4 regions of the Bradyrhizobium guangzhouense genome follow, and region 3 is predicted to be linked to each of the others. Evidence: predicted binding sites of a transcription regulator. Region 3 holds the regulator's gene; each other region holds the start of a gene.

Region 1 (7,076 bases), 3.4 Mb from region 3:
CTTGGCAAGATCAGCAGCGCTCTCGCCATCCGCCAAAATGGTCGCGATCGGCGTGTTCACGGCAACGTCGGCGGTGCCTTCGGGGATCAGGATCTTGCCGAGCGTGCCCTCATCGGTCGCCTCGACCTCCATGGTGGCCTTGTCGGTCTCGATCTCGGCGATGACGTCGCCGGACTTGATCGTCTCACCCTCTTTTTTCAGCCATTTGGCGAGGTTGCCCTTTTCCATCGTGGGCGACAACGCGGGCATCAGCACTTGAATTGGCATATCGACTCCAAAGAAAGCTTGCGCGCGTTTTAGCGGTAAACGTCGGTCCAGAGCTCGGCGGCATCCGGCTCGGGATCATGCTGGGCGAAGTCGGCGGAGGCGTTGACGATGTCACGCACCTCGGCGTCGATCGCCTTGAGGTCGGCCTCGCTGACCTTGGCCGCAAGCAGGCGGTTGCGCACCTGCTCGATCGGATCCTGATCGTGGCGGACCTTCTCGACCTCCTCGCGCGTGCGATATTTTGCCGGGTCGGACATCGAATGGCCGCGATAGCGGTAGGTCTGCATTTCCAGGATGTAGGGTCCCTTGCCGGCGCGGCACCAGGCCGCCGCCTCTTCGCCCGCCGCCTTGACGGCGCGGACGTCCATGCCGTCGACCTGCTTGCCGGGAATGTTGAAGGAGACGCCGCGCTTGGAGAAATCCTGCTGCGCCGAAGCGCGCGAGACGGACGTACCCATGGCGTAGCGGTTGTTCTCGATGACGTAGATCACCGGCAGCTTCCAGAGCTCCGCCATGTTGAAGCTCTCATAGACCTGGCCCTGGTTGGCCGCGCCGTCGCCGAAATAGGTGACGCTGACATTGCCATTGCTGCGATAATTGTTGGCGAAGGCAAGACCGGTCCCGAGCGAGACCTGCGCGCCGACGATGCCGTGGCCGCCGTAGAAGTGCTTCTCCTTGCTGAACATGTGCATGGAGCCGCCCTTGCCCTTGGAATAGCCGCCGCGGCGGCCCGTGAGCTCGGCCATCACGCCGTTGGCATCCATGCCGGTCGCAAGCATATGACCGTGATCGCGATAGCCGGTGATGACCTGATCGCCCTCCTTCAGGGCCATCTGCATGCCGACCACCACGGCCTCCTGGCCGATATAGAGATGGCAGAAGCCGCCGATCGCACCCATGCCATAGAGCTGGCCGGCCTTTTCCTCGAACCGCCGGATCAGGAGCATGTCACGGAGCGCCTTCAGCTCCTGCTCCCTGGTGAACTCCGGGGGCGAACCGCCGTTGGTTTTGTCTTGCTCAGCGCTTGCGGCGGCTTTCTTCGGTGCGGCCATGGGAATTCCGGGTCAGAGAAATCTAGGTCCTCTCTAACCCAACTCATCAGCGGGTGAAAGCACCGCAGCAGCATGGCACGACTTTCATTATGCCGCACTGCAACGTGGCCGAAATTTTGCAAAACCTTTGGCGCTGATCAGGCAACATTCGCTCCTCGCCTGCGAGAGCTCTGCACGCAGACGAGGCAACGACATCGGACACGCATATCTCGGGCGATGCGTGTCCGATTCGAAAGGCCGAGCTTACCAGCCCAGCTCGCGCAAATACGCCGCGCGGGCAGCAACACCGGTGTACGTGAAGTCGGTGAAAACGCCATCGACGCCAAGCCGGAAAAATTTGAGATATTCCTGGGCCGGATCGGCGTGATAGTCGGCCGCGAGATATTTCTTCTCGTTACGGAACGTGAAGACGTGGACGAACAGGCCGAGCTTATGCGCATCGGCAATCAGGCTGGTCGCCTCCTGCGTCGAAGCCTCCGGTGTCGATCCCTTGTAGGGCGAGCCGTCGGCATTGGTGTCCTTCCACGAGGCCACCTTCACCGGAACGATATAGGCCTTCCACGGACCGATGCCGTCGGCGTAGGTCTTGATCTCGGCCAGGCCCTCGGGCGTCAGCATCGCATCGTACAGACGCGCATCGCCCGCAACCGTCCAGTCGAACGGACGGGAATTGGTGATGTTGTTGAGCAGCACCCTGCCGGTCTTGAAGTCGATGCCATTGCCGTCGATGAGCTGGACCTGCCGGGTCTGAAGGCCGTGGCTGCGCATGTATTTCAGGCTGCCGGGCTCGAAGCTCTGGACGAAGATGGGCGCGTCCTTGGTGTTGAGGCCGTTGTCGTTGATGATCTTGATCAGGGCATCTTCCAATGGACGGCTGCCCGGCGCGCCACAGCCATTGGCGATCGCCTGGGCATTGTTCCAGGTCGGGTTCTTGGTTTCCGGATAGACCAGGATGGGACGCCCCGTTTCCTTGCTCTTGGCCTTGGCGATGTCGAGGATGTCCTGGAAGCTGATGACGGGGAATATGCCGTTGAAGATCTTCGGCCGCTCGTTGGCTGCGTCATAGGTGGTGCCGCCGATCCACTGCTTCAGCTCGGCCGTGGTGAAATCGGTGATCGACCAGTCGTTGGTGTGATCCTCACCGTCGACGATCAATGACTTCAGCACCGATTTGGGATCGGCGGGATCGGTGAGATCGACGAGGTAGTCGGTCGGCGTGCCGGCGGCAGCCGGCGCCTTGACGCGCACGCCCGGCACGGTGCGCTTGCGGGCCGCGACGACCGGGTTGGTCTTCGCGACTTCGGCGACATTGGTGTTGTCGGCCAGCCAGGGGTTGTGGCGCGCGACCAGGACGCAATCCTTGGTGAGGTGCAGGTCTTCTTCGAGCGCGTCGGTTCCAAGCGCGGCAGCGAGTTCGTAGGAGGCCTCGGTCTCCTCGGGCACCAGCCCCGGCACACCACGATGTCCGAGGATCAGCGGCGCCTTTCCGTCGACGGTCTGGAAGGGCTTTGCGCTCGCCGGGGCGGTCTGCGCGAAGGCCAGGGACGGCGCAAGCGACGCCATGGCCGCCATGCCGAGCAGCATCGCTCCGACATGTATCTTTCGCCGCAAGGGATTGGTCGTCATGGCCGCGCCTCCGTTCGTGCCTGGCATCGCGTCGTCGCGATCGGGCTGTCGTCTTGTCTCAATTCTCTGACAGACGGATGACGTTGGGGGCAGCGATCGCCGATCTGCACAGGCGGCGTCGCCATGACGCCGCCTGTGCACGTGCGATCAGAAGAAACCGAGCTTCTTCGGGCTGTAGCTAACCAGCAGGTTCTTGGTCTGCTGATAGTGATCGAGCATCATCTTGTGGGTCTCGCGACCGACGCCCGACTGCTTGTAGCCGCCAAAGGCGGCATGAGCGGGATAGGCGTGGTAGCAATTGGTCCAGACCCGGCCGGCCTGGATCGCCCGACCGAAGCGGTAGCAGCGATTGGCATCGCGACTCCAGACGCCTGCCCCAAGGCCGTAGAGCGTGTCGTTGGCGATCGCGAGCGCTTCGTCATCGGTCTTGAAGGTCGTCACCGAGACCACGGGCCCGAAGATCTCCTCCTGGAAGATCCGCATTTTGTTGTTGCCTTCGAACACCGTCGGCTGGACGTAGAAGCCGCCGGTGAGATCGCCGCCGAGCTCGGCGCGTCCGCCGCCGGCCAAAACCTTGGCGCCCTCCTGCTTGCCGATGTCGATATAGGACAGGATCTTTGCGAGCTGCTCGCTGGAGGCCTGCGCACCGATCATGGTGTCGGCCGCACGCGGATCGCCCTGCTTGATGGCGGCGACGCGCTTGAGCGCTCGCTCCATGAAGCGATCGTAGATGTCGGCATGCACCAGCGCACGGCTCGGACAGGTACAGACTTCACCCTGGTTCAGCGCGAACATGACAAAGCCTTCGATCGCCTTGTCGAAGAAATCGTCGTCCTCGGCGGTGACGTCCTTGAAGAAGATGTTCGGCGATTTGCCGCCGAGCTCGAGCGTTACGGGGATCAGGTTCTGGCTGGCATATTGCATGATCAGCCGGCCCGTCGTGGTCTCACCGGTGAAGGCGATTTTCGCGATGCGCGGGCTGGAGGCGAGCGGCTTGCCAGCCTCCAGGCCAAAGCCGTTGACGATGTTGAGCACACCCGGCGGCAGGAGATCGCCGATGATCTCGGCCCAGACCATGATCGAGGCCGGCGTCTGCTCGGCGGGTTTCAGCACCACGCAATTGCCGGCGGCAAGGGCTGGCGCAAGCTTCCAGCATGCCATCAGCAAGGGGAAGTTCCAGGGGATGATCTGGCCGACGACGCCGAGCGGCTCATGGAAATGATAGGCGATGGTGTCGTGGTCGATCTCGCCGATCGAACCTTCCTGCGCGCGGACGACGCCGGCGAAATAGCGGAAGTGGTCGATGGCCAGCGGCAGGTCGGCCGCGCGGGTCTCGCGGATCGGCTTGCCGTTGTCCCAGGTCTCGGCGACGGCGAGCCGCTCGAGGTTCTCCTCCATGCGGTCGGCGATGCGATTGAGGATCGCCGCGCGCTCGGCGACGCTGGTGCGTCCCCAGGCCGCCTTGGCGGCATGGGCCGCGTCAAGGGCCGCTTCGACGTCCTGCGCGTCGGAACGCGCGATCTTGCAGACGACCTTGCCGGTCACCGGCGAGGCGTTGTCGAAATATTTGCCCGAGATCGGCGCCACGAACTTGCCGCCGATGAAATTGTCGTAGCGTTCGGCGAACGGGCTTTGGGTGACGCCGAGGAATTCCACCTTGTTCATTGATCACTCCCGATGTTGATGTTTGCGCTAATCGTCGTGTGTTCACGACTTGCGCCAACGATCTCGCGGGACGTGTTTTCTGTCAGCCCGGTGGGATGCGATGGCCGGATGGACCTGTCGCAGAACTGCGACAGTCAGTGCTTCAGCTCGAACCGCTTCAGCTTCCGGTGCAGCGTGGCGCGGCTGACGCCGAGGGCCTTGGCGGCGGCCGACACATTGCCGCCGGCGCGGAGCAGCGCCCGTTGCAACACCGCGCGCTGACCGCCGGCAAGGTGATCATCTGCAGGTTCGCCGCCGAGGAGATCAGCCGCGGGAACCGGCTGCAGCGCCCTGCCCGGCGCGATCCCGAGTCCTGCTCGGGCGGTGCGGGTCGCGCCGATTACCAGATCGTCCGCATCGACGGCGACAAGGCCGATCGACTGGCCGTCCGGTCCTTGCGTCAGCACGATGCGGGCATGGGCAAAGGCGCGGCGAAACAGGTCGGCCTCGATGCGCCTCGCCGCCTCGGCCGCAGCCAGCGCGATCAGACTGGAGAACGCGTCGGTGCGGTCGGCACGGCAGGAGGAGACATCGAGCACGCCGGCAAAGGCCGCCTCGTGATCGTAGATCGGAACGGCGGTGCAGCTGAGCAGCGTATTGCGGGTGAAAAAATGCTGGTCGCGATCGATCGTCAGCGGCCGCTGCTCGACGACGCAGGTGCCGATGCCATTGGTGCCCTCATGCTCCTCGCTCCAGAGCGCGCCGGTCCACAGACCCCAGGATTGAAATGTCGCATCGTCCGCCGGTGTGCCGCGGCGATCGACCGGCACACCGTCGCCATCGGCGAGCAGCACGCAACAGCCGGCCGCACCGACCGCCTGATAGAGCCGGTCCATGGCGCCTTGCGCGGCGGCGAGCAGCGGCGCGATGCGCTCGCGCGCCTGCCGCAGCTCGACATCGCTCAGCCGCCGCGGCGCGCTGTGGCCGGAAGGATCGAGATGATGCAAGCGGGAGGAACGGCGCCACGAGGCCACGAGCGCGGACCGAGCCGCCTGGCCTGATGCAATGGCGGCTTCGACACGAGCCGCGTGATGCCGGGGCATTGACCCATCCATCACCGTTTCCTCCGACAAGCAGTCTAGGCGGCGCTCCGCGCAACCCGATTGATCTCCGTCAACCTTTGGCACCGTGCCGGGACAAGGCATGCCCCTCTCGCCCTGCCAACGTCAAGGCGGCGGTCCGGGCGGCAATCTACGACCTTGGTAATAGTTGCGGCTCGCGCGGCTTATTTCGAATGCTGCGGAAAGCGCTAGTTCTGCGGGATCATCCGAATTAGATCGTGCGGATTGACATAGTCGAGCTGGAACCGGGCCTGCTCGTCCAGCATGTCGGGGTCGATTTTCTCGGTGCGCAGCAACGACACGCGCTGCTCGTTGCGGGTACGCTCACGCTTGAGCTGGGCGAGCTCGCTGGTCAGCGCAATGATCTCCTGGTCGAGCTCCTGGCGGGCATTGAGGCCGTATTTGCCGGTATAGGCGTTGACCCCGAAATAGCCGACGATGGCGGCCGCCATCGCATAGAGGGCGAGACCGGTCAGGATCGATTTGAGGCGGGCGCGGGAGACCATTTTGGCAAGATGGGCCAGCTTGGTTAAGGGAGTATTGACGCTCCATCCCGGTCGTTGTCATTCCGGGGCGCGCGTAGCGCGAACCCGGAATGACGGGGTGAGCGGCTTACCCGTGGTGCTTGGCGACGTGCGCCGCAAACGCGTCGACATAGGCCTGGAGCACGGGCTTGAGCGAATCCTTGGTCAGGTTGCCTTCCGCATCAAAGGCGTCGCCGACGGCGTTCAGATAGGTCTCGGGCTGCTGCATGATCGGGCCGGCGATACCGGGCAGGATGTTCTGCAGCGTCTTGGCGGCGCTGACACCACCGAGCGGACCCGGCGAGTTGGAGATGATGCCGACCGGCTTGCCGTTGAACGAGCTCTTGCCGTAGGGACGCGAGGCCACGTCGATGGCGTTCTTCAGCACGCCCGGGATGGCGCGGTTGTATTCCGGCGTCACGAAGATGACACCGTCGGACTTCTGCAGCTTCTCGCGGAAGGCCAGCCAATCGGCGGGCGGCGCGCCCTCGAGGTCCTGGTTGAAGAACGAAATGCCCTCGAGCGTGACGACCTCGAGCTTGAGAGAGCCAGGTGCGAGCTTGGCGAGGGCTTTGGCGATCTTCAGCGAGAAGCTGTCCTTGCGCAGGCTGCCGGCGATCACGACGATGTTGTAGGCCATCAGATTATCCTTGGTTTGTCTTTGAAACCTCGAGGGGGAAGTGCCGGCGGCACTTAAGCGATCCGGACCAAAGGATGCAAGTGCATGGACCGGCCTGAATTGGAAACGCTACGTTTCCTGGAAGCAGACAGTCGCCCAAAACAATCGGGCCGCCAAGCGGCGGCCCGATGTTACGTGCAAATCCGCAAAATGGAGATCAGAT
Region 2 (7,076 bases), 2.7 Mb from region 3:
CTCGGCGCCGATCATGACGCGCGCACGCGAGATTGCGCTCGAGCCGACGTTGAGGGGATCGAGTCCTCCGGCCTCCTGGAATGCTGCGCTGGTGGCGCGCACATATTCGATCCCGCCCTTGGGCACGATGCGCATCTGATCCTTGGTCCAGTAATAGTTGATCTCGGTGAGCGCACCGTCGACCGCGGCGTGATAGCCTGCAACGGCAAGGCCGAAGCCGGTATCGCGGGCCGAATGCACCTTGCCGAAACCGTGCACCAACGCGAAGGCCCAGGTCCAAGGTCCGTTGTCGACGGAACCGTTGAAACCGATCTGCGTCAGGTCGAGCGTCGCCGACTGAAGCGCGAGCGGCACGTCGACATCGGTGTGGCTCTGGTCGACGGAGAAGCCCAGATTGACGCCCGGCGCAACACGCGCACCGAAGCCGGCGACACCGCCAAACGTCGTTCGCTTGTCACCCACGAAATCCCCCTGCGGATCAGTGCGGACCGAGATGCCGTATCCCTCGTACCAGGTGCGGTAGCGCGGATCCTCTGCGCTTTCCGACGCACCACCGCCGCCGGGATTGGAGCGCGAGCCCCTGATGATGCCGCTCGAGGCCTGGTTGCCCAGCCGCTCCAGAAAATTCGAGCCCAGATTGAGCGTGCTGTTGCCGGCCGACTGGTTGGCATTGCTCGACGTCGCGCTCGGGGTCGGCGAAGGTGACGGCGACGGCGATGGCGATGGCGATGGCGACGGGGTGGGCGTCGGCGTGGGCGTTGGCGTTGACGTCGGAGTCGGTGTCGGTGTCTGCGCAAAGGCCGCCGTCGCCGGTAGCATCGCAGCAACCGCGAGTACCATGGCGATCGCCGTCACGATCCGGCGGACACGGTCCAGCCCGATCATCTGCCGTATCCCGGTGGCTGCCGAGTGCAGCACATGACGACCAATCCCAAAGCAAAATGGCGGCCCGCAAAAATACAACCTGAAGGGCGCGCAGGCGCGACGATTTGTGCTGAACTACCATGAGGGGTCAACCGGTCCGCAGGCTTCCGCCACGGCGATTGCGTCCGATTGTGGTTCCAGGGCCACAGGTCGCAAATTGCAGCGGGACGTCTCCGGTGCGGTCTTGAAGTTTGCACGCAGCTTGCTAGCGCACGGTTTTCGTGTTGGAATATCGTACACAATCGGAATTGGCCGCTCGGCTGTGCGTTTCGCGACAGGCTCAAGACTCGAACAGACTTCCGGAAGCCCGTTTGTGACGTGGCACGCGAAAAGCGGCCGCGTCTTTTTAGTATCTAGCGGAGGAGACTAAGGATGCCACAAAAGGGCACCGTCAAATGGTTCAACCCGACCAAGGGCTACGGGTTCATCAAGCCGAACGGCGGCGACAAGGACGTGTTCGTCCACATTTCGGCCGTCGAGCGTGCCGGACTTTCGACCCTCAATGAAAACCAGGTGGTTGAATACGACCTCGTGGAGAACCGCGGCAAATCGTCCGCGGAGAACCTCAAGGTCTCCTGATTTCTCTCAAGTCTAAGCAACGAGAGGTCATGACGATGCCCCCGGCTCTGCCGGGGGATTTTGTTTGGGGCGACGAAACGCGAGTAGCTTCAGGTCGCCACCGGCGCAATCAGGAAATTCTCCGACGCCCCACTCCCCACCGTCTTGCAGACGTCGCCCTCGATCCTGACCTTACCGGTCGCAAGCAGGCTCAGCGCGGCCGGATAGATGCGGTGCTCGACTTCGAGGATGCGCTCCGACAGCGTCTCGGCCGTGTCGTGATCGCTGACGGGGACAGCGCCCTGCATCACGATCGGGCCGGCGTCGGTCTCGGGGATCACGAAGTGCACCGTCGCGCCAGACAACTTGACGCCGGCGCGCAAGGCCTGGCCGTGCGGGTCGAGGCCGGGGAACGACGGCAACAGCGAGGGATGGATGTTGAGCATCCGCCCGTACCAGGCCCTGGCAAACTCCGCCGTGAAGAGGCGCATGAAGCCGCCGAGGCAAATCAGCTCGATGCCGTGCTCATCGAGCGCGGCCTGCAGCACCTTCTCGAAGCCGGCGCGATCCTTGCCGAACGGCTTGCTCTCGATCACCTGCGTCTTGACGCCGGCCGCCCTGGCTCTTTCGAGCCCGACGGCGTCGGCCTTGTTCGAGATGACGAGCGTAATCTCCGCGGGGAAATCTAGCACGCTGGCTGCCTTGATCAGCGCCGACATGTTGGAGCCGCGGCCGGAAATCAGGATGGCGACGCGCCGTTTGATCGCAGCGCCAGTCATCACAGCGCCATGTCGAGATGACCGTTATAGACGACGCGGTGCTCGCCCTCGGCCGGGATCACGGTGCCGAGCAGGGCCACGGTCTCGCCGGCATCCGTGAAGACCCGCATGACCGCGTCGACCTTTTCGGGCTCGACGATCGCAATCATCCCGATGCCGCAGTTGAAGGTCCGGAGCATTTCGAGCTCGGCGATGCCGGCCTGGGCGGCCAGCCATTTAAACACCGGCAACACCGGCAGGCGTGCCAGATCAATGCCGACGCCAAGATGTGTAGGCAGCACACGCGGAATGTTGTCAGTGAAACCGCCGCCGGTGATGTGGGCGAGGCCCTTCACCGCACCGGTCTCGCGGATCGCCCGCAGGCAGGATTTGACGTAGAGCTTCGTCGGCGTCAGCAACGCGCCGCCAAGCGTCATGACAGGGGCAAACGGCGCCGGCGCCTCGAAGCCGAGGCCGGATTGTTCCACGATCTTGCGCACCAGCGAGAAGCCGTTGGAGTGCACGCCCGATGAGGCGAGACCAATCACGGCATCGCCCGCGGCGATGTCCTTGCGCGGCAACAGCGTGCCGCGTTCGGCGGCACCCACGGCAAAGCCGCCGAGATCGTAGTCGCCATCCTTGTAGAGGCCCGGCATCTCCGCGGTCTCGCCGCCGATCAGGGCACAGCCGGACTCGCGGCAGCCCTCGGCGACGCCTGCCACGATGGCGGCGGTGGCCTCCGGGTCGAGCTTGCCGCAGGCGAAATAGTCGAGGAAGAACAGCGGCTCGGCGCCCTGCACCACGAGGTCGTTGACGCTCATGGCGACGAGGTCGATGCCGATCCCGCCATGCAGGCCGGTGTCGATCGCGATCTTGACCTTGGTGCCGACGCCGTCGGTGGCCGCGACCAAGACAGGATCCTTGAAGCCGGCCGCCTTGAGGTCGAACAGGCCGCCGAATCCGCCGATCTCGGCATCCGCGCCCGGCCGTGCGGTGGCGCGCACCATCGGCTTGATCAGGTCGACCAGGCGGTTGCCCGCGTCGATATCGACGCCTGAATCGGCGTAAGTGAGGCCGTTTTTGCGGTCGGTCATGCCCGATTTCCAGTGGGTTTGCGGCTGGTTACGTCGAATTCCGGGGACGCGCAATGGCAAGCGTGGCGCCCCGCCCTATACTATGTAGAGATATCAACCGGTTCAGCCTCTTAGAGGCCGGATTCTAAGGTCAGGTCGGGTGCCGGGAAGCGCCGTGTGAGTATTCCGAACATCATTACCCTGGGCCGCATCATGCTGGTCCCGATCATCGTCTGGGCCATCGTGTCGAGCCAAATGGAGGTGGCGTTCGCCGTGTTCCTCATCGCGGGCATCAGCGATGCCGTCGACGGCTTTCTGGCCAAGCGCTTCAACATGACCAGCGAGCTCGGCGCCCTGCTCGATCCACTGGCCGACAAGGCGCTGCTGGTGTCGATCTACCTCTCGCTCGGCATCTGGGGCGACATCCCGCGCTGGATCGTGATCCTGGTGGTGTCCCGCGACATCATGATCGTCACCGCGGTGATCGTGTCCTGGCTGTTCGACAAGCCGGTCGAAATGAGGCCTTCCAAAGTATCCAAGCTGAACACAGCGGCACAAGTGGCTTATGCGGCGCTGGTGCTGGCCGCCCTCGCCTTCGGCTTCAAGCCGTCGCCGTATGATATGGTCCTGATAGGGCTCGTCACGGTGTTCACCCTGTCCTCGGTGTCGCTCTATCTCGTAGAGTGGCTGCGGCACATGAGCACGATCGAAGCCAAATGAGGGGGATGCGGCCCCGCAAAAGGCCAAGTCCCGATCAAATAAGTCTACCCTCGTCAGACAAGGCCGGCGCGCCGGCACGGAGCAAAGCAAGCGTGGCAGGCCGCGTTCATCCCCGACAATTGGCATTTTCGCTTCCGCATGCGGAGAGCCTCGGCCGGGACAATTTCCTCGAGGGCCCTGCCAATGCTGCCGGTCTTGCCTTGATTGACAGCTGGCCGGAATGGCCGAACCGGATCATGTGGCTTGCCGGCCCCGAAGGCTCCGGCAAAAGCCATCTCGCCGCGATCTGGGCCGAGGAATCAGGCGCTCGCTCCACTACGGCCAACGCGCTGAATGCCGCCGCCGTGCCCGGCGCGCTCGCGACCGGCGCGCTGGTGGTCGAGGATCTCAAGGCTGGTGATTTTGACGAGCGTGCGCTCTTTCATCTGATGAACCTCGCGCGCGAGGACGGCGCCTACGTGCTGTTCACCGGACGCGAGGCGCCCGCAGCGGTCGAGGTCGAGCTCCGCGACCTGCGCTCCCGGCTTCGGACGATCCCTGTGATTTCGCTCGCGCCACCGGATGACCAGCTTTTCCGCGGCCTGATCGTCAAGTTCTGCGCGGACCGCCAGCTTGCTGTGGACGAGGCTGTTGTGAGCTACCTCGCGACCCGGCTGGAGCGCTCCTCGGCCGCGGCACGGCGCGCGGTGGAACTGCTCGATAGCGAGGCGCTGCGGCTCGGCCGTCCCGTCACACGGGCGCTGGCCGCAGAGCTGCTTCGGGACGTTTAGACCTCCCATTGACGCTCCCCTTTGACCCGCTTGACGCGGCGCGGCGGCGGAACATCAATGTCATCGAAACGTCATCGCATTAACACATGCTCCCGCCGGTTTTGCGCGTAAGTCGCAAATTGGGGCGAAATGGATGGACCGACTTCTCATGGACTCCGCGCAAGCTATTGAAACGAAAGAAAAAGCCACGGAGACCGAGGGCCTGCCGGCGATCGCCTCAAGCCCCGAGCGATTTATCAATCGCGAGCTGTCCTGGCTGCATTTCAACCGTCGCGTCCTGGAGGAATCGGTCAACCCCAGCCACCCCATGCTGGAGCGGGTGCGATTCCTGTCGATTTCGGCAAATAACCTCGACGAGTTCTTCATGGTCCGCGTCGCCGGCATCAAGGCGCAGGTCCGCGAGGGCATTGCCGAGCGGGCGCCCGACGGACTGACCCCCTCTGAGCAGCTCGCGTTGATCAACCGCACGGTTTCACAGCTCGCCAGCGACCAGCAGGCGATCTGGCGCGAGCTGCGCGGCACGCTGGCCGACGTCGGCATCGTGCTTGTCGATGGCAAGGAGGTCACCAAGGCGGAACGGACCTGGCTCGAGGACTACTTCCTCAACAACGTATTCCCGCTACTGACACCGCTGGCGATCGATCCGGCCCATCCCTTCCCGTTCATCCCGAGCCTCGGCTTCACCATCGCGCTCCAACTCACGCGCGAGGCCGATGGCAAGCCGATGAATGCGCTGATCCGCATGCCCGGCAAGATCGATCGCTTCATCCGCCTGCCGGCCGAGGGCAAGGTCCGCCTGATCTCGCTGGAGCAGGCCACCAGCCTGTTCATCAACCGTCTGTTTCCCGGCTACAGCCTCCACGGCCAGGGCGCCTTCCGTATCATCCGCGACTCCGAGCTCGAAATCGAGGAAGAAGCCGAAGACCTCGTCCGCCTGTTCGAGACCGCGCTGAAGCGCCGCCGCCGCGGATCGGTGATCCGGCTCGAGATCGACGCCAAGATGCCGGAGGAGCTGCGCAGCTTCGTGCAGCACGCACTCTCGGCCGCCGACGACGAGGTATTCCTGGTCGACGGCGTGCTCGCCATGAACGAGCTCTCGCAGCTCACCAGGCTCGACCGGCCTGATCTCGAATTCACCCCTTACGTGCCGCGCCATCCCGAGCGCGTCCGCGAGCATGGCGGCGACATCTTCGCGGCGATCCGGCAAAAGGACCTGATCGTCCACCACCCCTACGAATCCTTCGACGTGGTGGTGCAGTTCCTGCAACAGGCCGCGCGCGACCCCGACGTCGTCGCGATCAAGCAGACGCTCTACCGCACCTCCAATAACTCGCCGATCGTGCGTGCGCTCGCCGAGGCTGCGGAAGCCGGCAAGTCCGTCACCGCGCTGATCGAGCTGAAAGCGCGTTTCGACGAAGAGGCCAATATCCGCTGGGCACGCGACCTGGAGCGCGCCGGCGTGCAGGTCGTCTACGGCTTCCTCGAACTGAAGACGCACGCAAAGCTCTCGATGGTGGTGCGCCGCGAGGGCGGCAGCCTCACCACCTACGTCCATACCGGCACGGGCAATTATCATCCGGTTACAGCGCGTATCTATACGGACCTGTCCTATTTCACCTCGGAGCCGACCATCGGCCGCGACGCCGCGCGCGTGTTCAACTTCATCACGGGCTATGCCGCGCCGAGTGATCTTGAAAAGATGGCTGTGTCGCCGCTGACCTTGCGCAAGCGCATCATCGAGCACATCCAGGGCGAGACCGAGCACGCCCGTCATGGCAAGCCCGGTGCGGTCTGGATGAAGATGAATGCGCTTGTCGACCCCGACATCATCGACGCGCTCTACGAGGCCTCACAAGCTGGCGTGCAGGTCGAGCTCGTGGTCCGTGGCATCTGCTGCCTGCGCCCCGGAATCCCCGGCCTGTCGGAGAATATCCGCGTCAAGTCGATCATCGGACGATTCCTGGAACACGGCCGAATCTACTGTTTCGGCATGGGCCAGGGCCTGCCGAGCGCGAAAGCGGCTGTGTATATCTCGTCGGCCGATATGATGCCGCGCAACCTCGACCGCCGTGTCGAGGTGCTGTGTCCGCTGCAAAATCCCACGGTGCATCAGCAGGTTCTCGAACAGATCATGGTCGCGAATCTGAAGGACAACGAGCAGAGCTGGCAATTGTTGCCGGACGGGTCCTCAACGCGTATGAAGACCGCGAAGGGCGAGGAGCCTTTCAACGTGCACAATTACTTCATGACAAATCCGAGTCTGTCTGGCCGTG
Region 3 (7,076 bases):
GGTCCCGCTATTTCTGGTCCTATACCATCGTCATCACCAATTCCGGCGACGAGACCGTACAGCTCAAGACACGGCACTGGATCATCACCGATGCCACCGGACGGCAGCAGGAGGTCAAGGGCGAGGGCGTGATCGGCGAACAGCCGACCCTCGCCCCCGGCGAGCGCTTCGAATATACCTCCGGCGTGCCGCTTTCGACCGCCTCCGGCTTCATGACCGGCCGCTACCTGATGGTCAGCGAGAGCGGGGAGCGCTTCGAGATCGACGTGCCGACCTTCTCGCTGGACAGCCCTGACAACAAGCGGGTTTTGAATTAGGGGCGGGCGGCACCCACAACTGTCATGCCCCGGCTTGACTGGGGCATCCAGTACGCCGCGGCCTCTCGATTCATCGCTGCCGTCTCGGAGTACTGGATCGCCCGATCAAGTCGGGCGATGACGCCGAGTATGTGGCTCGCAATGACGGAGGGTGAGCGCGTTACGCGTCTTCCACGCCCGCCTCTTCCGGCGTGAACTCGTACACCGAGCTACAGAACTCGCAGGTCACGACGACCTTGTCGTCCTTGACCATGGCGGAGCGATCGTCGGGCGAAAAGCTCTTCAGCATGGACGCAACCGCGTTGCGCGAGCAGGAGCATTGCGCTTTCAGGACCAGCGGATTGAACACGCGCACGCCGCGCTCGTGGAAGAGGCGGTAGAGCAGCCGTTCGCCGGAGAGATCGGGATCGATCAGCTCGACGTCCTCGACCGTCTCGATCAGCGAGCGCGCCTCGACCCAGGCATCGTCCTCGGCGACGCTGTGAACCTCGAGGCCCTCGGGCGCATCGCCGGGGTGCAGGTCGGCCTGGCGCGCGCGCTCCGGCGCCTTCGGCAAGAACTGCATCAGCATGCCGCCGGCGCGCCAGCGATGCTTGCCGCCGTCGCTCGATCGCCACTCCTCGCCGACCGCGAGACGCACGCGCGTCGGGATCTGCTCGGAGCGCAGGAAATATTCGTGGGCGGCGTCTTCCAGGCTGCCGCCGTCGAGCGCGACCAGGCCCTGGTAGCGGCTCATGTCCGGCCCCTGGTCGATGGTCATGGCGAGGTGGCCGCGGCCGAGCAAGGTGCCGGAATCCTTGGCATCACCGAGACGCGCGGCATCGAAGCGTGCATAGGCGCGCAGGCGATCCGGCGCCTGATAGTCCACCACCAGGAACGACACCGGCCCGTCCGTCTGGGCCTGCAGGATGAAGCGGCCCTCGAATTTCAGCGCCGAGCCGAGCAGCGTCGTCAGCACGATGGCCTCGCCGAGCAGCTTGCCGACGGGCGCGGGATAATCGTGCTTGGTCAGGATGTCGTCGAGCGCCGGGCCAAGGCGCACCAGCCGACCGCGCACGTCGAGCGCGTCGACCTCATAAGGCAGCACGGCGTCATCGACGGGAACCGCTGAAGGCGCGCGAACCGGGCCTTCAGGCCCGGCTTTCATGTCAGGGGATTGGGAAACCATGGCGCTTTATCTGGGGTCGGAGGGCGGAAATGGAAGGGGGCGCGGGCAACGCGCTCAGACGCGGCTTTGATTACGCAAACTGTACCGCAAACTCGATGTCGTCCTGGCGAAAGCCAGGACCCATAACCTCAAGGTGGAGTTGTGGCGCGAGACGGCAATGACCAATCTTCGCCAAACTACGGTCGGTGGTAATGGGTCCTGGCTTTCGCCAGGACGACGATTAACACCATGCGCGCCTTACTTCACCGCGTCGAAGCACCAGGCCAGAATGCCCTTTTGTGCGTGCAGGCGGTTCTCGGCCTCGTCGAACACGACCGATTGCGGACCGTCGATCACCTCGTCGGTGACCTCCTCGCCGCGATGGGCGGGCAAGCAGTGCATGAACAGCGCATCGGGCTTTGCCAGCGACATCAGCTTGGCATTGACCTGATAGGGCTTGAGCACGTTGTGACGGTGCTCGCCTTCCTTGTCGCCCATCGACACCCAGGTGTCGGTGACGACGCAATCGGCGCCCTTCACCGCGGCCTCGGGATCGGTGCCGAGCACGATCGGCGCATTGGTCGCCTTGATCCAGTCGCGCATCACCTTCTTCGGGGCAAGCTCCGGCGGCGTTGCGACATTGAGCTTGAACTTGAAGCGTTCGGCGGCATGAGCCCAGGACGCCAGCACGTTGTTGTCGTCGCCGGTCCAGGCCACGGTTCGCCCCTCGATCGGGCCGCGATGCTCCTCATAGGTCATGAGGTCGGCCATCACCTGGCACGGATGCGAGCGACGCGTCAGGCCGTTGATGACGGGTACGGTTGCATACGCCGCGAGCTCGAGTAGCGCCTCGTGGTTGAGGATGCGGATCATGATGGCATCGACATAGCGCGACAGCACGCGCGCGGTGTCGGCAATGGTCTCGCCGCGACCGAGCTGCATCTCGGCGCCGGTGAGCATGATGGGCTCACCGCCGAGCTGGCGCATGGCGACGTCGAACGAGACGCGCGTGCGGGTCGACGGGCGCTCGAAGATCATCGCCAGCGTCTTGCCTTCGAGCGGCCTGACCGGCTGATGCGCCTTCTGCTTCGCCTTCATGGCGGAGGAGGCCGCCAGCATGCTCTTGAGCTCCGACAGCGGCAGCTCGTTGATATCAAGGAAATGCTTGGGACCCTTGCTCATCAGCTTGCCGCCCGCTTGTTGCCTGACAGCGCCGTGCAGGCGCGTTCGAGCCTGATGACGCTGTCCTCGATCTCGGCCTCGGTGACGATCAAGGGCGGCAGGAAGCGCACGACATTGTCGCCGGCGCCGACGGTGAGCAGCTTCTCGTTGCGCAAGGCTGCGACCAGATCACCTGACGGCACCACGGCCTTGATGCCGATCAAGAGCCCCTCGCCGCGGATTTCGCTGACGATATCGGGGTGACGGTCGATCACGGAGGCGAGCTTCTGCTTGAGCAGCAGCGACATCTTCTGCACGTGATCGAAGAAGCCGGGCTTGAGCATGACGTCGAGCACGGCGTTCGCGGCCGCGATCGCCAGCGGATTGCCGCCGAAGGTCGAGCCGTGCGAGCCGGGGCCCATGCCGGCGGCCGCATCCGCCGTCGCCAGGATCGCGCCGATCGGGAAGCCGCCGCCGAGCGCCTTCGCCAGCGACATCACGTCTGGTGTGACGCCGGTGCGTCGATAGGCAAAGAGATCGCCGGTGCGGCCCATGCCGGTCTGCACCTCGTCGAAGGCGAGCAGCAGGCCCTTTTCGTCGCAGAGCTGGCGCAACGCCTTGAGGAAGGCCGATGTCGCCGGACGTACGCCGCCCTCGCCCTGGATCGGCTCGATCAGGATGCCGGCGGTGTGAGGACCGATTGCCTTCTTCACGGCTTCGATGTCGCCATGCGGGATCTGGTCGAAGCCCTCCATCGGCGGACCGTAACCTTCGAGGTATTTTGCCGAACCGGTCGCGGCCAGCGTCGCCAGCGTGCGGCCGTGGAAGGCGCCTTCGAAGGTGATGATGCGGTAGCGTTCCGGATGGCCCTTGGAGAAGTGATGATGGCGGACCAGCTTGATCACACCCTCCAGCGCTTCGGCGCCGGAATTGCAGAAGAACACGAAGTCGGCAAAGCTCTCGTTGCAGAGACGCGCAGCGAGCTTCTCGCCATCCGGGCTCTGGAACAGGTTCGACATGTGCCAGAGCTTCGTGGCCTGCTCCTGCAGCGCCTTGACCAGCGCCGGATGGGCATGGCCGAGCGCATTCACCGCCACGCCCGAGGTGAAATCGAGATAGCGATCGCCATTGGTTGCGATCAACCAGACGCCTTCACCGCGCTCAAAACCGATGTCGGCCCTGGCGAAAACGGGGAGCAAATGCGGCGTTGCGCTGTTGGTCATGACGGTCTCTTTGGTGGTCACTCAGGGTGTTTCGGACGGCCTGAACGCGCCTTGCGCAGCGCGTCATTTGGACCGGAAAACGAAACGTGCCGCCTTTTAAGGGCGGCACGCGCAACCATCTTATGCTTGGCAATACGGGTGTCAATGCCGCCCGGAAAGCCCCGCGAAATGCTGAATCCGTAGTCTTGCGGTGGCGATTTTGCGGGATTTTCGCCACGGAACATGTGGAAGCGAGTCGGCGGACTCTTGCGCGTGAGTCACGCCATATTGTAGCGTTTGGCTTGTCAGATACGACATCTCGTGCAGCGGTTCTGATCCCAAAAGTCCTCATGTACCGGCGTAAACGCCCGGGCGCATTTGGTGCGCCCGGCGAGCCTTAAGGGATTCTGGCGGCACGGGTTTTTCGAGGCTTAGGCATTCGTCGTGAGGCCCCATAGATGGCAGGCGCCGGCGAAGGAAAGGGTGCAATGACGGTTTTGACCTGGTCGGATGATCGTGTCGAGCAGCTGAAAAAGCTCTGGGAGGCCGGACTTTCGGCGAGCCAGATCGCCGCTGAGCTCGGTAACGTGACCCGCAACGCCGTGATCGGCAAGGTGCACAGGCTCGGCCTGTCCGGCCGCGCCAAGAGCCCCTCATCAGCAGCTCCCCGACCGCGCAAGGCACGTCCTGCGCAGCACATGATGCGGGTGAGCCGCCCCATCGCGCGCGGCAACACCGCGCTGGCGCAGGCCTTCGAGGTCGAGGTCGAGGCCGAACCGGTCACTTACGACAACGTGGTGCCGATGAGCCAGCGGCTGTCGCTGCTCGAATTGAACGAGGCCACCTGCCACTGGCCGGTCGGCGATCCCTCGAGCCCGGATTTCTTCTTCTGTGGCGGCAAGGCGCTGTCCGGCCTGCCCTACTGCGCCCAGCACTCGCGGGTGGCGTATCAGCCGGCCGCCGATCGCCGTCGCGCTCCGGCGAAGCCCGGCACGCGCTGAGCACAGCTCGAGACGACATCGTCCGGGATGATCGAGACAAAAAAAAGCGCGCCCCAAGGCGCGCTTTTTTGTTTTTCCTGCGCGTAGCTAGCTTGACGTCTGCTCGGCCTTCGCGAAGCGATCGTCGAGGGCGTAGCCGGCGCCGCGGACGGTGCGGATCGGGTCCTGCTCGCGGCCGAGATTGAGCAGCTTGCGCAGGCGGCCGATATGCACGTCGACGGTGCGCTCGTCGATATAGATGTCGCGACCCCAGACGCTGTCGAGCAGCTGCTCGCGCGAGAACACCCGGCCGGGATGCTCCAGGAAGAACTCCAGCAGGCGATATTCGGTCGGGCCGAGATCGATCGGCCGGCCCGAGCGCGCCACGCGGCGCTTCTCGCGATCGAGCTCGATGTCGCCGAAAGCCAGCACGGTCGCGAGCCGCTCGGGGCTGGCGCGCCGCAGCAGGCCCTTCACCCGCGCCAGCAGCTCGGGCACCGAGAACGGCTTGACGATGTAGTCGTCGGCGCCGGTTGCGAGGCCCCTGACACGCTCGCTCTCCTCGCCACGCGCGGTGAGCATGATGATCGGCAGCTGCTTGGTGTCGGAGCGCGCGCGCAGCCGCCGGCACAGCTCGATACCGGACAGGCCGGGCAGCATCCAGTCGAGCACGATCAGATCGGGGATGTGCTCCTTGAGGCGGGTATCGGCGTCGTCGCCGCGCATCACCGTCTCGACGTCATAGCCGTCGCCTTCGAGGTTGTAACGAAGCAGCTCGGTGAGAGCTTCCTCGTCCTCAACCACCATAATGCGTGCGCCCATGGGGTCGTCGCTCCTTGAGGATTCAGGTATTGGGGATCGTCGTGGCGAAGGTCGTCATGTCGCCTTTCGGCCGCTTGTCGGTGATGGCCTGGCCTTCGATCATGTAGAACACGGTCTCGGCGATGTTGGTGGCGTGGTCGCCGATCCGCTCGATGTTCTTGGCGCAAAACATCAGATGGATGCAGAACGAGATGTTGCGCGGATCCTCCATCATGTAGGTGAGGAGCTCGCGGAACAGCGAGGTGCAGATGGCGTCGACTTCCTCGTCGCCCTTCCACACCGCCATCGCCGCCGGCAGATCGTGCGCGGCATAGGCGTCGAGCACCGACTTGACCTGCTGCTGCACGAGGTCGGTCATGTGTTCGAGGCCGCGGAACAGCTTGAGCGGATGGAAATCGGTCTCCAGCGCCGCGACGCGCTTGCCCATGTTCTTGGCGAGATCGCCGATCCGCTCGAGATCGGTCGCGACGCGCATCGCGCCGACGATTTCGCGCAGGTCCACCGCCATCGGCTGGCGGCGGGCGATGGTGAGCACGGCGTGCTCCTCGATCCTCTTCTGAAGCGCGTCGATCTCGGCGTCGGTGTTGACGACGCGCTGGCCGAGCGCGACGTCGCGACGGATCAGTGCGTCGACGGAATCGACGATCATGCGCTCGGCGAGGCCGCCCATTTCCGCAACCGACCGTGTCAGTTCCTGGAGGTCGGTATCGAAAGCCTTTGCGGTATGTTCAGAACCCATGTCCGTCTCCTCAGCCGAACCGGCCGGTAATGTAATCCTGCGTGCGCCGGTCGGACGGCGACGTGAAGATCTTGCTGGTGTCGTCGAACTCGATCAGCTCACCGAGATACATGAAGGCGGTCTTGTCGGAAACGCGCGCCGCCTGCTGCATGTTGTGGGTGACGATCGCGATCGTATAGTTCTCCGACAGCTCCTGGATCAGCTCTTCGACCTTGGCGGTCGAGATCGGGTCCAGCGCCGAGCAGGGCTCGTCGAACAGGATCACCTCGGGCCGCACCGCGACGGTGCGGGCGATGCAGAGACGCTGCTGCTGGCCGCCGGAGAGCGACAGGCCGGACGCGTTGAGCTTGTCCTTGACCTCGTTCCACAGCGCGCCGCCGCGCAGCGCCTTCTCCACGCGGTCGTCCATCTCGGACTTCGAGATCTTCTCATAGAGGCGGATGCCGAAGGCAATGTTCTCGTAGATCGTCATCGGGAACGGCGTCGGCTTCTGGAACACCATGCCGACGCGGGCGCGCAGCAGATTGAGGTCCAGCTTGGGGTCGAGGATGTTGGTCTGGTCGAGCATCAGCTGACCGGTGACGCGCTGGCCGGGATAGAGGTCGTACATCCGGTTGAAGATGCGCAGCAGGGTCGACTTGCCGCAACCCGACGGGCCGATGAAAGCCGTGACGCGGTTGGTGCCGAGCGCCAGATTGATGTTCTTCA
Region 4 (7,076 bases), 400 kb from region 3:
GCGGGCTCGACCACGGCCGTGTCCTGCTGCGGCGCCAATCCCGGCATGGTCTCCTTCTTCGTCAAGCAGGCGCTGCTCAACGTCGCCGCCGACCTGAAGCTCAATGCACCGAAGCCGAAGACCAAGGCCGAATGGGCCGACCTGATGCGACAGGCCGGCATCAAGGGCATCCATATCGCCGAACGCGACACCCAGCGCGCCAAGAAGCCGAAGGAGCCGGACGTGTTCGTCAACACCTGGTCGGTGGAAGGTTTCCTGTCGGAGGGCATGCAGCCGTCCGAGCTCGGCTGGGGCACCCATGAGAAATGGATGCCCGAGAATGCGCATACCCATGAAGCCGGCTGCGGCGCGGCCATCTATCTGATGCAGCCCGGCGCCAACACGCGCGTGCGCACCTGGTGCCCGACCCGCGGCGCGCAATACGGCTTCCTCGTCACCCACAACGAATCGATCTCGATCTCCGATTACTTCACGGTCCGCGACGCCTCGGGCAAGGCGGTCTACCGACCGACCTGCCACTACGCCTACCATCCGGCCGACGACGCCGTGCTGTCGCTGCATGAGCTGTTCGGCCGCGCCGGCAAGATGCAGGAGAAGCACCACATCCTCGAAGAGGACGAGATCGTCGACGGCATCGACGAGCTCGGCGTGCTGCTGTTCGGGCACGACAACAACGCCTACTGGTTCGGCTCGCAGCTCTCGATCGAAGAGACCCGCGCACTCGCCCCCTATCAGAACGCCACCGCCCTGCAGGTGACCTCCGCCGTGCTCGGCGGCATGGTGTGGGCGCTGGAGAACCCCAGGGAAGGCATCGTCGAAGCCGACGAGATGGACTTCGATCGCCTCTTGGAAATCCAGCTGCCGTATCTCGGCCCGGTGAAGGGTTTTTACACCGAGTGGACGCCGCTGACGGACCGTCCGGGCCTGTTCCCTGAGGATATCGACACCAGCGATCCCTGGCAGTTCCGGAATATCCTGGTGCGCTGAGCGCGGCTCGCTGACGCAAACAGCGAAAACAACCCCATGCACAGTAGCCGGCATCGGCCGGCACGCCGCCATTCTGTTTTTTCGAAATCCACTTGCGACGTCGGGCAAAACAGTGGCATTATGGCATTGTGTGAAATCTGCCCAACCGGCGATCCCTGGCAGTTCAGGAATCTTCAGGTGCGCTGAGGGGCGCACCTGTCCGGGCCGCAATGAACGGGAGGCTAATAGCCTTCCGTCAGCCCGGATGCTAACCAACCGCCCGGTCGCACGGCAACCGGGAGCTCCGCATGAAACTTATCGCCTGTATCGCGGGAGGCCTCAGCCTCCTGATCGCGTCCCACGCATTGGCCGCGGACACCGGTCAGTTACCCTGCAAGACCACGCAGGAATGCAACGAAAACGCCGCCAAGATCGGCGCCAACGCTCCCAGCGGCGCGCAGCCCTCGACCAGCAAATCCGACGCAGCAGAGGACCAGTTCTACTGGCTCAACAAGATCAACAAGGCGTCCACCGTGATGCTGGTGGAGGAAGGCATCTTCCCGAAAAATATCGGCCAACTGATTGCCACCGGCGTGGACTACACGATCCGCCAGGCGCGTGAGCCCGATGGCAAGCGCCCGAGCGACGTCCTTCAGATCGAGAAGATCATGACCGACAAGGTCGGCGAGGAGGCCTCCGTCATCCACGCCGGGCGCAGCCGCCAGGACATGTACGCGACCTTTCGCGCTGCCAAGCTGCGTAACCAGACGCTGGATTTTGCCGACGCGCTGCTCGGCCTGCGTGCCAAGCTGCTCGCCAAGGCGGCCGACAATCTCGATGCGCTGATGCCCGGCTACACCAACGGCGTGCAGGCGGTGCCGATCACCTATGGTCATTACCTGCTGGCCTATGAGGAATCCTTCGAGCGCGACCAGCAGCGCGTCAGCGAGGCCTATCGCCGCCTCAACCTCAGTCCGATGGGCGTCGGCGTCATGTCCGATTCGATCTGGCCGCTGAACCGCACGCGCCTCGCGCAGCTGCTCGGCTTTGACGGCATCGTCGAGAATTCCATGGATGCCAACCAGGTGATCCCGTTCGACAACCAGCTCGAGGCCACCGCCATCGCCAATTCGGCCGCCATCCGCATCGGCGCGATGATGCAGGACCTGCATACGCAATACGCCGAGGTGCGACCGTGGCTCTTGCTGCAGGAGGGCTCGACCTACACCAGCAGCTCGATGCCGCAGAAGCGCAATCCGGGTCTGATCATGCAGGCAAGGATCGCCGCTTCGGATGTGGTGGGGCTGTCGACGGCGGTGTCGATCCGCGCTCACAACGTCGTGTCGGGCATGGTCGATTACAAGTCCGAGTCCGAGGACCTCGGACTATTCCCGCGTGCGATCAAGATGGTCACCGCCACCGGCCGGGTGTTCGATGCGATCGTGGTCAACAAGGCCCGCGCCAAGGAAGAGCTGGAGAGCGACTGGACCTCGACCATGAACCTCGCCGAGCTGCTGTTGCAGGCGCATCAAATCCCGTTCCGCGTCGGGCATGGCTTTGCATCACAAATGGTCAGCTATGCCAGGCCGCTGGATCTCACGCCGAAGACCATCCCGTTCAACGAAGTGACCGACCTCTTCGCCAAGACGCTTGCCAAATTCAACATGCCGGAGAGGCCCTTTCCGATGAGCGAGGCCGAATTCAGGGAGGTGATGTCACCGGACTGGATCGTGACGCACACCAAGGGCGTCGGCGGTCCGCAGCCGGAGGAGACTGCACGCATGCTCAAGGCGGCCCAGCAGCGCCTCGATGCCGACAAGGTCTGGCTCGCCGCGCAGCGCGACAAGCTCGCGAAGGCCGACACCGCGCTCGATCAGGCGTTTGCGGCGCTCTTGCCTGATAGCGCGGCGCATTAATAGCCGAGGGCCGGGCGCGCCATGCCGCGCCCCGCCCTCTCGCATCGCCTCGCCAAATTACCTGGCCATGTAGTCGAACGCCACGCTGCCGAGCCCGAGCGTCAGGTCCGCCTTGAAGTGCAGCGCCGAAACCACCTCGCGCACCGGCAACCGGGCGACATCGCAGAGCGCGTGAGGAAACAGGCCGAGCGCGGCGGGGCCGGTCCAGGCTTCCTTCAGCGTGATGTCCTCGAGATGGAAACGCACCAGCTCGCAGATCCGCGGGCTGCCGTCGACATGCGGGATGATCTTCAGGATGAAGTTCGGTGCCTTCATCGGCTGCAGCACCGCGTCGAGGTCGACCTTGCGGTGCTTGTAGCCCATGGTGGCGGAGGCACAGAGCACCGAGCCATAATGCAGCGAGCCGACCAGCACGTCGCTCTCGACCTCGATCTTCGGCCGCGCCAGCTTCTTCGGAAAGCCCCATAGCTCGCGGCCGCCGGCGATCGGGCCTTCGTCGTCGAGATACATCGCATGGGTATAGGCGCCGAGCTCACCCTTGAAGCGGACCGGGATCACCTGCCCGGTCTCGGTGTAATCGCCGAAGCCGGTCGAGTCGGGCATGCGGATGAATTCGTATTTCACCACCGGCTCCGCCACCTCGAGCGGCTCGGGCACGATGGCGGCAAGGGCTTCGGGATCGGTCCTGTAGGTGATGATGAAATATTCGCGGTTGAAAAAGCGATACGGCCCCGGCGGGAATGACGGGTTGGTGAGCGGCATCGAATAAGCGTTACGGCGAACGTCCTCGATCTTCATGGGAGCCCCATCTGTCGTTGGTTCGACAGATTATGGAGCGAGCCGCGCGCCGAGGCGAGATCGTAAAATCGGCATCGATCGTCACATACGCGTCAGAATGCGCGGCTGACGGATCGTCCGGGTCTGTTCCCGCAGGATATCGACATCAGCGATCCCCGGCAGGTTAGCAATGTTCTGGTGCGCTGAGGCTCGCCTCTGCTCGCCCGTCATTCCGGGGCGACGCGCAGCGTCGAGCCCGGAATCCATCCGGCGGCAGAGCGTAAGGACAAATGGATTCCGGGCTCGCGCTTCGCGCGCCCCGGAATGACAGAGAGACCTACTTCTTCTCGAGCGGGGGCGCGATCTTTTCGGCCGGGGCCGGCGGCAATGCCGGCTTGGCTGCACCGGCAGCGCCCTGCGTCTGCGGATCCGGACGGGCGGGCTCGGGGGCCGGCGTGGTCGGCCGCTCGCCGCCGGGTTTTGCCTCGGCGGGCGTCCTGGTCTGATCGTCGGAAGGCGTGCCCTGGAGCGGCTGGGTTGCCTGCGCCAGCTCCGTCCGGCTCTCCGCGCGGATCTGGGCCAGCGACACCACGGACACCACGACGCCCGCGGCGAAGAGCGCACAGGCAATCGTCAGGTCGAGCTTCAGATTTTGCTTGTCGTTCTGGCCGGTCATGTCGATCACCGCCTTTGTCCGGTGGATCAACGAAGTCGCACCATTGCGGTTCCGCGCCCGACACAGCGGGAACCGCTGTTCCCGCGCCAAAGCGCCACGCCTATTCCGTGGTGCTGACCTCCCAGGTGGCGTGGCGGACGCCGGGCAGATGCTGGAGATCAGTTGCCACCGCGTTCAGTTCGTTCGGATCGACCGCGGTCGCCACCAGCTTGGCGACGATCTCCAGCAGGTCGTCATCGCCGATCTCGGCCACATCGACGTCGGCCACCGGATATTTGGCGGCCTCGAGCTTGTCGATGAGGCGGTCGCGCATGTCGGGCAAGGCGTCGGTCGCGACCGCGAGCTTGAAGTAATAGGTCGCTTCCGACGCCCTTTCATTCAGCGGGATGCGGTTGATGGCATTGACCAGCGGGCGCAGCATCGTGTTGCCGGCGATGACGAACACGGTGAGCGCCGCGGCCTGCGCGACCATGTCGGCACCGGCGCAGGAGCCGACGGCGGCCGAGGACCACAGCGTCGCCGCCGTGTTGAGGCCACGCACGTCCATACCCTGCTTCATGATGACGCCGGCTCCCAGGAAGCCGATGCCGGAGACGACATAGGCAATCACGCGCACAGCGCCGTCGGCGCCGTCCAGATGCATGGCGAGATCGACGAAGGCCGCAGCGCCAACCGCGACCAGCACGTTGGTGCGCAGGCCGGCGGTGCGCTGGCGATATTGCCGCTCGGCACCGATCAGCGTGCCCAGCACGAAGGCCGTGAACAGGCTGATGAGCGTGTCGGCGAAGTCGGCAAGCTGGAAGGTCGTCAGAAAACGCATGAGTCCCTATACGGCCGGAACCATGACAGTTCAAAGCTCCAGCAGCCCGCCGTCCCCATTTTCGTCGGCGAAGGCCAGCAGCGTGCCCTTGGCATTCCAGGCCATCCCGGCCACCGGCGGCGTGCCGTTGCGGCGGACCAGGATTTCGGCGCCGTCCTCCATCCGCACCATCAGCACCGTGCCGTCGCTGTAGCCGCAGGCCAGGATGTCGTTCTTCGGATGGCAGGCCACCACCGCGACGCGCGCCTGCAGCGGCGCGAGCATCGCGGGCTCCTTGCCCATCGGGCCGTCCTTGCTGGCGAACGGCCAGATGATGACGGTGTCGGCACCCGAGGTCGCGAGCCCCTTGCCGCCGGCGCTCCAGGACATCGAACGGACGCGGCCGGGATAGCCGGTCATGCGCATGTGCCTGTTGTCGGCGAGCCGCCAGCCATGCAGGGCCGCTTCGTGCATCGAGGTGACCAGAAACTTGTTATCAGGGCTGAAGGTGACGCCGAGATGCGAACCGGCCCAGGGCAGGAATTCGGCCGAGCCTTCCATGTTCGGAAACCACAGCGTGGCGCCGTTGTAATGCGCGATCGCAAGCCGCAGGCCCTTCGGCGCGAAGGCGAGACCGCCGACGGTCGAGGGCACGTCGAGCGACTTCTCGTCAGTCTTGCCGCTCTTGACGGTCGCGGTCTTGCCGGCCGACCAGGCATAAGCCCCGTCGGGATGCAGCGCCACCGCATCGATCCAGCGCCGCTTCGGATCGGTGGCAAGCAGCGTCACCTCACCCTTGGCGTCGAGCGCGACGACCTTGCCGTCGTCACCGCCCATGATGAGGCGCTTGCCGTCGGAGGCAGCCGAGAGAATGCCGCCGCTGTGCACGGCAATCGTGGTGACCTCGCCCTTGTCGTCGACAAACGCGACGCTCTCCTCGCCGCCGACGAAGGCGGCGCGAGGGCCAAGAAAATGCACCGAGGTCACGCCCATGCCGAGCGTCACAGGCTTGACGCGGTCGGTGACGGAGACGATCGAGGCGGAATCGGGGGCCGGCGTGAACTCTTTCATCACGAGACGATGCAGCTCTCGAAACCTTCGCGAATGGCCTTCTCGGGCAATTCGCGGCCGATGAAGACGAGGCGGCTTTCGCGCTTCTCGCCCTCCTTCCATTTCCGCTGGTGGTTGCCCTCCAGCATCATGTGGACGCCCTGGAAAACGTAGCGGTCGTCGTCGTCGTGAAAGGCGAGGATGCCCTTGGAGCGCAGGATCTTGCCGCCCTCGACCTGCACCAGGTTCTGGAGCCAGGGCATGAAGACGTTCGGATCGAGCGGCTTATCGGTCTTGAGCGACAGCGATTGCATGTCCTCGTCGTGATAGTGCTTCAGGCCGTGACCGTGATCATGGTGGTGATCATGATCGTGGCCGTGATGGTGATGATGATCATGGTCGTGGTCATGATCGTCAGCCTCCAGAAAGGAGGGCTCGATGTCGAGGATGCGGTCGAGGTCGAACGCGCCGCGATCGAGCACGTCGGCCAGCGCCACCGAACAGCGCTCGGTGCGATGCAGCTTGGCATAGGGGTTGATACCGCGGATGCGGGCCTCGACCTCGGCGAGCTCACCCTTGGTGACGAGATCGGTCTTGTTCAGCACGATGACGTCGGCAAAGGCGATCTGGTTCTTGGCCTCGGGCGCGTCCTTGAGCCGATCGGACAGCCATTTGGCGTCGGCAACGGTGACGACCGCGTCGAGGCGGGCGTTCTTCTGCACGTCCTCGTCGACGAAGAACGTCTGGGCCACGGGCGCCGGATCGGCAAGACCGGTGGTCTCGACGATGATGGCGTCGAACTTGCCCTTGCGCTTCATCAGGCCGTCCATGATGCGGACGAGGTCGCCGCGCACGGTGCAGCAGATGCAGCCATTGTTCATCTCGAACACCT

Evidence for each region. The regulator PhoB, encoded in region 3, activates phosphate uptake and scavenging genes when phosphate is short. The targets are predictions, from matches to a motif close to TGTCATNNANCTGTCAT.
Region 1: XH91_RS16885 (glycerophosphodiester phosphodiesterase family protein) is a predicted target of PhoB. The motif match lies at 3,012-3,028, and genes of this name have one in related genera.
Region 2: XH91_RS20165 (RNA degradosome polyphosphate kinase) is a predicted target of PhoB. The motif match lies at 4,862-4,878, and genes of this name have one in related genera.
Region 4: XH91_RS30965 (acetoacetate decarboxylase) is a predicted target of PhoB. The motif match lies at 3,760-3,776, and genes of this name have one in related genera.

The regions. Positions count from the first base shown of each region.
Region 1 is NZ_CP030053.1:3,492,340-3,499,415, reverse strand. It holds gene XH91_RS16895 (pyruvate dehydrogenase complex E1 component subunit beta) at 1-267, opposite strand, end outside; gene pdhA (pyruvate dehydrogenase (acetyl-transferring) E1 component subunit alpha) at 297-1,319, opposite strand; gene XH91_RS16885 (glycerophosphodiester phosphodiesterase family protein) at 1,563-2,945, opposite strand; gene adh (aldehyde dehydrogenase) at 3,093-4,610, opposite strand; gene XH91_RS16875 (helix-turn-helix domain-containing protein) at 4,745-5,704, opposite strand; gene XH91_RS16870 (FtsB family cell division protein) at 5,899-6,216, opposite strand; gene XH91_RS16865 (NADPH-dependent FMN reductase) at 6,323-6,874, opposite strand; gene XH91_RS16860 (MBL fold metallo-hydrolase) at 7,071-7,076, opposite strand, start outside.
Region 2 is NZ_CP030053.1:4,169,469-4,176,544, forward strand. It holds gene XH91_RS20130 (autotransporter outer membrane beta-barrel domain-containing protein) at 1-885, opposite strand, end outside; gene XH91_RS20140 (cold-shock protein) at 1,297-1,503, shown strand; gene purN (phosphoribosylglycinamide formyltransferase) at 1,593-2,261, opposite strand; gene purM (phosphoribosylformylglycinamidine cyclo-ligase) at 2,261-3,334, opposite strand; gene XH91_RS20155 (CDP-alcohol phosphatidyltransferase family protein) at 3,491-4,033, shown strand; gene XH91_RS20160 (P-loop NTPase family protein) at 4,126-4,803, shown strand; gene XH91_RS20165 (RNA degradosome polyphosphate kinase) at 4,952-7,076, shown strand, end outside.
Region 3 is NZ_CP030053.1:6,895,232-6,902,307, forward strand. It holds gene apaG (Co2+/Mg2+ efflux protein ApaG) at 1-317, shown strand, start outside; gene XH91_RS32870 (Hsp33 family molecular chaperone) at 478-1,485, opposite strand; gene argF (ornithine carbamoyltransferase) at 1,723-2,646, opposite strand; gene XH91_RS32880 (aspartate aminotransferase family protein) at 2,646-3,848, opposite strand; gene XH91_RS32885 (GcrA family cell cycle regulator) at 4,316-4,828, shown strand; gene phoB (phosphate regulon transcriptional regulator PhoB) at 4,916-5,629, opposite strand; gene phoU (phosphate signaling complex protein PhoU) at 5,652-6,368, opposite strand; gene pstB (phosphate ABC transporter ATP-binding protein PstB) at 6,379-7,076, opposite strand, start outside.
Region 4 is NZ_CP030053.1:6,494,024-6,501,099, forward strand. It holds gene XH91_RS30955 (homospermidine synthase) at 1-987, shown strand, start outside; gene XH91_RS30960 (lyase family protein) at 1,275-2,882, shown strand; gene XH91_RS30965 (acetoacetate decarboxylase) at 2,940-3,680, opposite strand; gene XH91_RS39110 (hypothetical protein) at 3,997-4,335, opposite strand; gene XH91_RS30975 (MgtC/SapB family protein) at 4,436-5,155, opposite strand; gene XH91_RS30980 (WD40 repeat domain-containing protein) at 5,186-6,205, opposite strand; gene XH91_RS30985 (CobW family GTP-binding protein) at 6,205-7,076, opposite strand, start outside.